One region of the Priestia sp. 40 genome, then DNA from elsewhere that is predicted to be linked to it. Evidence: a T-box and tRNA genes for the amino acid it is inferred to sense, from the RefSeq annotation. Region 1 holds a T-box; the other holds one or more tRNA genes.
The links. A T-box is a leader RNA that pairs with one kind of tRNA and senses whether it is charged. The one in region 1 lies ahead of leuS (leucine--tRNA ligase), so its partner is inferred to be a tRNA-Leu.
Positions count from the first base shown of each region.

Region 1 (3,481 bases):
CTGTGCGGTCTTAACATACGGAGGAGTCAGTCTGTTTGTAGTAGCATTCTCTGTCTATCCAATGGCTTTAAGCTTATTCAAACAGGCTGATTTGCCGAGGCGATTTATCCCTGCTGCTTTAGCATTCGGTTCCGTTACGTTTACGATGACCTCGGCTGGATCGCCTGAAATCCAAAACTGGATTCCAATTGAATATTTGAAGACTAGTCCGTATGCAGGATGGGAAGTTAGTTTAGTTGTAGCGGTAGTGATGGCTGTATTCGGCTACTGGTGGTTAAAGCGCTTGATTTCAAAAGCAGTTAAAAATGGAGAGCGTTTTGTATCACGCGAGAAAGATCCAGCAGTAACGGAAAATCAGTCTCTTCCTAATCCGTTATTAAGTTTGCTTCCCCTTGTGGTCGTGCTCATTATTTCTTTTGCACTTCATAAGCCACTTCAGCAATCTGCGTTGATTGTCGCACTTTTAAGTGGTATCATTGTCACTTATATTGTGAACCGAAAGCATTTTAAAGGATTTTGGAATGCAGCTTCAGAAGGAACCTTGGGTGCGTTAATTGCGATTGGGAATACAGCCGCTGTAGTAGGTTTTGGAGGGGTTGCTAAGGCTGTTCCCGCGTTTGGAGTAGCTGTAGATGCCATGACGCATATTCCAGGAAGTCCGTTAATTGGGGGAGCTATTGCGGTGAGTGTTATCGCGGGGATGACAGGTTCGGCTTCAGGAGGTCAGGCGATTGCACTGCCAATTTTAGCCCCTCACTATCTAGATGCTGGTGTAAATCCAGAAGCTCTCCATCGCGTAGTAGCTATTTCCTCTGGAGTATTAGATTCATTGCCTCATAATGGTTATGTCGTCACCACAATTAATTCTATTTGCGGAGAAACTCATAAAGATGCGTATGGATCAGTTGCCGCTATGACGGTAATTGTTCCGCTTGTTGGTCTTGTACTTGCGATTATCCTGTTTTCTTTTGGATTTGGCATTTAATAATAGCCGCTAAAGAAAGTAGAGACTGGAATAAAAGTATTTTAGGTGAAGGAAGATCCGAACGACGAATCGTTCGGATTTTTTTATGTTTATGGTGAACGTAGGTTTCATTTGTTTAGGTGCTTCGAGCTGTGGAGTGGAGGGTAAGACAAAGACTCCTGAAATAGGTGAGATCCCGCATGAGTGTATGCAACGAGGAGGCTCATTGGCTGCCCGCGGAAAGAGAAGTCTTGCACGGAAATCAACAGCGGTGTAACCAAGAGATTCATACTAGCGCATTTATCCTATTTGTTCGTCTTTAAATTGGATTGATTTAGTTATGTCTCACTGTCTTTTTTGTTTGGCCGTGGATGTATGTTTTTGGGAGAAGTTGTTCATATATAAGAATGAAAGAGAAGATTTAGCAACAAAGCAGTGCTGCAGTGTAGAAACTTTTACAAAATCCGTTGAACAACTTGCAGTTTACGAACATATTATTTACAATACAAGGTAGTATGATGTAAAAACTATGATAAGGAATAGTAATGAACGAAGCGAGCTAAGAGAGCTGACGGGTGGTGCGAGTCAGCAAACGAGCGTTCATGAACTCACCTTGGAGTTGTAAATGTGAAGGAAAGTAACATTTACCGTCTATCCGCGTTAAGGAAAATGAGTGAGTACATAATTGTGCTAATTTGGGTGGTACCGCGGGAAGTTTATTCAACCTCTCGTCCCTTTGTTTGAGGGATGAGGGGTTTTTTAGTTTAATTAAATACAGCTGGAGCGTACAAGGAGGATTATGTATGGCTTTTAATCATGAAAAGATCGAACAAAAATGGCAAAAAGTTTGGGAAGAAAATAAAACATTTAGAACAACAGAAGATGAAGGAAAGCGTAAGTTTTACGCATTAGATATGTTCCCTTATCCATCTGGGGCGGGTTTACACGTTGGGCATCCAGAAGGTTATACAGCAACGGACATTTTATCTCGTATGAAGCGTATGCAAGGATACAATGTGCTTCATCCGATGGGATGGGATGCATTCGGACTACCTGCTGAACAGTATGCATTAGATACAGGAAACGACCCGGCTGAATTCACTGAACTTAACATTAATAATTTCCGTCGTCAAATCAAATCGTTAGGTTTCTCTTACGATTGGGAGCGAGAAATTAATACAACTGATCCAAACTACTACAAATGGACGCAGTGGATTTTCTTACAGCTATATAAAAAGGGCTTAGCTTACGTGGATGAAGTAGCTGTTAACTGGTGTCCTGCTCTAGGAACAGTACTTGCGAACGAAGAAGTTATTGACGGCAAAAGTGAGCGTGGGGGACATCCGGTTGAGCGTCGTCCAATGAAGCAGTGGATGCTTAAAATCACAGCTTACGCAGATCGTTTACTAGAAGATTTAGATGAGCTTGATTGGCCAGAAAGTATTAAAGAAATGCAGCGCAACTGGATTGGTCGCTCTGAAGGAGCTCACGTTCACTTCACAATCGACGGATATGATGACACATTTACTGTGTTTACAACGCGTCCTGATACGCTGTTTGGGGCAACGTATGCCGTTTTAGCGCCTGAACATCCGTTTGTAGAAAAAATTACAACAGCCGAACAAAAAGAAGCGGTAGAAGCGTACTTAGATCAAATTAAAAGCAAAAGCGATTTAGAACGTACAGACTTAGCTAAAGACAAAACAGGCGTATTTACCGGTGCTTATGCAATTAACCCTGTAAACGGCGAGAGAATGCCAATTTGGATTGCTGACTATGTTCTAATGAGCTATGGTACAGGTGCAATTATGGCTGTTCCCGCTCATGATGAGCGTGATTATGAGTTTGCTGTTAAATTTGAACTGCCGATTAAAGAAGTAGTAGCGGGTGGAGACGTTTCGAAAGAAGCTTATACAGGCGACGGCGAGCACGTTAATTCAGAATTCTTAAATGGTCTAGATAAAGAAGAAGCAATTTCAAATATGATTCAGTGGCTTCAAGCAAATGAAAAAGGTGAAAAACAAGTAACATACCGTCTGCGTGACTGGTTATTCAGCCGTCAGCGCTACTGGGGTGAACCGATTCCTGTTATTCATTGGGAAGATGGCACAACAACTGCAGTTCCTGAAGATCAGCTTCCGCTTGTTTTACCAAAAACAACTGAAATCAAGCCGTCAGGTACAGGTGAATCTCCATTAGCAAACATTGATGACTGGGTGAACGTTGTAGATCCGGAAACGGGCAAAAAAGGGCGCCGCGAAACAAATACAATGCCTCAATGGGCAGGCAGCTGCTGGTATTACTTACGCTACATTGATCCGACAAACAGTGAAGCGTTAGCAGATGCAGACAAATTAAAAGAATGGTTGCCGGTTGATATTTATATAGGTGGAGCTGAACACGCTGTTCTTCATCTATTGTATGCTCGTTTCTGGCATAAGTTTTTATATGATATCGGCGTAGTTCCAACAAAAGAGCCGTTCCAGAAACTGTTTAACCAAGGTATGATTCTTGGAG
Region 1 is NZ_JBMPZA010000005.1:1,517,513-1,520,993, reverse strand. It holds gene ACO1DI_RS08910 (GntP family permease) at 1-985, shown strand, start outside; T-box leader at 1,485-1,703, shown strand; gene leuS (leucine--tRNA ligase) at 1,768-3,481, shown strand, end outside.

Region 2 (3,481 bases), on a different contig from region 1:
GAGAGCTTACTTTAAAAGACATTATAGAAGCGCTCGTAAGACCGGAAAGAGATCCTCGTGATGAACTGCCAAAACCTTTGCTACGTCAGGATATTTTGAAGCTAGAGGATCTAGCAAAAGGTATTCAGCTTGAAGGTACAGTGCGAAACGTCGTAGACTTCGGAGCGTTCATCGATATAGGAGTTAAGCAAGACGGTCTAGTCCATATTTCTAAATTAACGAATCGGTACGTTAAGCACCCCCTCGATGTCGTTTCAGTAGGAGATTTGGTGAATGTGTGGGTAGAAGACGTAGACATGAAAAAAGGAAGAGTTGCACTGACGATGATTCCGCCCCATCAATAATAAAATTGCCTTTTCAGATTTTCTGAAAAGGCAATTTTATTTGTAAAAAGAAGTGATTTAAGAAGCGGAATTATTTTTTTGATAAAAAAACCAACATTGATTGAGCAATTTTATTTGTGCGCGGTCTTTCTCAGAATAAGCGCGCCTCATTTGTTTTTGTAGCCACATTGGCATAAGGGCAATCACTCCTTTTCATTTATGATAAGGTGAATAGTGAGTATGTAATGAAGTGTATGCCCAAAGAGCTAGTCAGGTGATTTCATACAGTAGAGGAGTATATAAGATGAATGATAAAGATTTACAAATACTTGTAGAAGAAATTTCATTGAAGCTGTTTCACAAACCATTTCGTCATGAAGCCACTTTTAATTCTCGTTTACGTACGACAGGTGGAAGGTATTTATTAAGTACATCTAATATAGAAGTAAACTACAAATACTTTGAACAATATGGCAGGCAAGAAATAGTAGCAATCATTAAACATGAGCTCTGTCATTATCATTTGCATATTGAGGGGAAAGGGTATAAGCATGGAGATCAAGACTTTAAAAGGCTAATGAAAGAAGTAGGCGCCCCTCGATTTTGTCAGGCATTGAAAAAAGAAAGTGATGGAAAGAAAAAAGAGCACATATATGTATGTATGCAGTGTGATCAAAAATATGTTCGAAAAAGAAAAGTGAACACGGTTAAATATGTTTGTGGAAAGTGTAAAGGTAAATTAAAAAAAATGTAGAAGATGCTTGACTAAAATAGATTGATTATGATAAATTAATAAAGCCGTCTCAAATAAACGGCAAAGAAATTACAAAAACTTATTGACATTACATATAATGTCGATTACAATGTAAGAAGTCTGATAAATATTATTCCACAGTAGCTCAGTGGTAGAGCTATCGGCTGTTAACCGATCGGTCGTAGGTTCGAGTCCTACCTGTGGAGCCATATGGAGAAGTACTCAAGTGGCTGAAGAGGCGCCCCTGCTAAGGGTGTAGGTCGTGTAAGCGGCGCGAGGGTTCAAATCCCTCCTTCTCCGCCATTTTATAATGGCCCGTTGGTCAAGCGGTTAAGACACCGCCCTTTCACGGCGGTAACACGGGTTCGAATCCCGTACGGGTCACCATTGATTTTCATTTACATATTCTGTGGAGGATTAGCTCAGCTGGGAGAGCACCTGCCTTACAAGCAGGGGGTCGGCGGTTCGATCCCGTCATCCTCCACCATTTGACTGTTTTATACATAATTTTGGATGGTCCCGTGGTGTAGCGGTTAACATGCCTGCCTGTCACGCAGGAGATCGCGGGTTCGATTCCCGTCGGGACCGCCATTTTAAATTATTGGGCTATCGCCAAGCGGTAAGGCAACGGATTTTGATTCCGTCATGCGTTGGTTCGAATCCAGCTAGCCCAGCCATAAAGAGCCATTAGCTCAGTTGGTAGAGCATCTGACTTTTAATCAGAGGGTCGAAGGTTCGAGTCCTTCATGGCTCATTTTCATTTCTTGCGGGTGTGGCGGAATTGGCAGACGCGCTAGACTTAGGATCTAGTGTCTTTACGACGTGGGGGTTCAAGTCCCTTCACCCGCATCTTATTCATTTTATGTATTTAGCGGTCGTGGCGGAATGGCAGACGCGCTAGGTTGAGGGCCTAGTGGGGGCGACCCCGTGGAGGTTCAAGTCCTCTCGGCCGCACCAAAAAAACTTTTTAAAAAAGTGTTGACATAAGAAACCAGAAATGATATTATAATAAAGTCGCCAAAACAACGGCGGTAAACATCATAAGAAGCGCCCGTAGCTCAATTGGATAGAGCGTTTGACTACGGATCAAAAGGTTAGGGGTTCGACTCCTCTCGGGCGCGCCATATTGCGGGTGTAGTTTAGTGGTAAAACCTCAGCCTTCCAAGCTGATGTCGTGAGTTCGATTCTCATCACCCGCTCCAAATATATTGAACTTTGAAAACTGAACAAAGCGACAAACGTCAACGTTAATTTTTATTTTTTAAATGAGCAAGTCAAACATTTCTTCGGAGAGTTTGATCCTGGCTCAGGATGAACGCTGGCGGCGTGCCTAATACATGCAAGTCGAGCGAACTGATTAGAAGCTTGCTTCTATGACGTTAGCGGCGGACGGGTGAGTAACACGTGGGCAACCTGCCTGTAAGACTGGGATAACTTCGGGAAACCGAAGCTAATACCGGATAGGATCTTCTCCTTCATGGGAGATGATTGAAAGATGGTTTCGGCTATCACTTACAGATGGGCCCGCGGTGCATTAGCTAGTTGGTGAGGTAACGGCTCACCAAGGCAACGATGCATAGCCGACCTGAGAGGGTGATCGGCCACACTGGGACTGAGACACGGCCCAGACTCCTACGGGAGGCAGCAGTAGGGAATCTTCCGCAATGGACGAAAGTCTGACGGAGCAACGCCGCGTGAGTGATGAAGGCTTTCGGGTCGTAAAACTCTGTTGTTAGGGAAGAACAAGTACGAGAGTAACTGCTCGTACCTTGACGGTACCTAACCAGAAAGCCACGGCTAACTACGTGCCAGCAGCCGCGGTAATACGTAGGTGGCAAGCGTTATCCGGAATTATTGGGCGTAAAGCGCGCGCAGGCGGTTTCTTAAGTCTGATGTGAAAGCCCACGGCTCAACCGTGGAGGGTCATTGGAAACTGGGGAACTTGAGTGCAGAAGAGAAAAGCGGAATTCCACGTGTAGCGGTGAAATGCGTAGAGATGTGGAGGAACACCAGTGGCGAAGGCGGCTTTTTGGTCTGTAACTGACGCTGAGGCGCGAAAGCGTGGGGAGCAAACAGGATTAGATACCCTGGTAGTCCACGCCGTAAACGATGAGTGCTAAGTGTTAGAGGGTTTCCGCCCTTTAGTGCTGCAGCTAACGCATTAAGCACTCCGCCTGGGGAGTACGGTCGCAAGACTGAAACTCAAAGGAATTGACGGGGGCCCGCACAAGCGGTGGAGCATGTGGTTTAATTCGAAGCAACGCGAAGAACCTTACCAGGTCTTGACATCCTCTGACAACTCTAGAGATAGAGCGTTCCCCTTCGGGGGACAGAGTGACAGGTGGTGCATGGTTGTCGTCAGCTCGTGTCGTGAGATGTTGGGTTAAGTCCCGCAACGAGCGCA
Region 2 is NZ_JBMPZA010000023.1:23,633-27,113, reverse strand. It holds gene ACO1DI_RS23480 (Tex family protein) at 1-344, shown strand, start outside; gene cmpA (cortex morphogenetic protein CmpA) at 402-518, opposite strand; gene ACO1DI_RS23470 (SprT family protein) at 628-1,077, shown strand; tRNA gene ACO1DI_RS23465 (tRNA-Asn) at 1,212-1,286, shown strand; tRNA gene ACO1DI_RS23460 (tRNA-Ser) at 1,290-1,380, shown strand; tRNA gene ACO1DI_RS23455 (tRNA-Glu) at 1,390-1,464, shown strand; tRNA gene ACO1DI_RS23450 (tRNA-Val) at 1,489-1,564, shown strand; tRNA gene ACO1DI_RS23445 (tRNA-Asp) at 1,593-1,668, shown strand; tRNA gene ACO1DI_RS23440 (tRNA-Gln) at 1,680-1,754, shown strand; tRNA gene ACO1DI_RS23435 (tRNA-Lys) at 1,759-1,831, shown strand; tRNA gene ACO1DI_RS23430 (tRNA-Leu) at 1,844-1,926, shown strand; tRNA gene ACO1DI_RS23425 (tRNA-Leu) at 1,949-2,034, shown strand; tRNA gene ACO1DI_RS23420 (tRNA-Arg) at 2,125-2,201, shown strand; tRNA gene ACO1DI_RS23415 (tRNA-Gly) at 2,206-2,279, shown strand; rRNA gene ACO1DI_RS23410 (16S ribosomal RNA) at 2,361-3,481, shown strand, end outside.
Region 2: it has a tRNA-Leu gene. The T-box ahead of leuS (leucine--tRNA ligase) is inferred to sense a tRNA for this amino acid. The anticodon was not compared.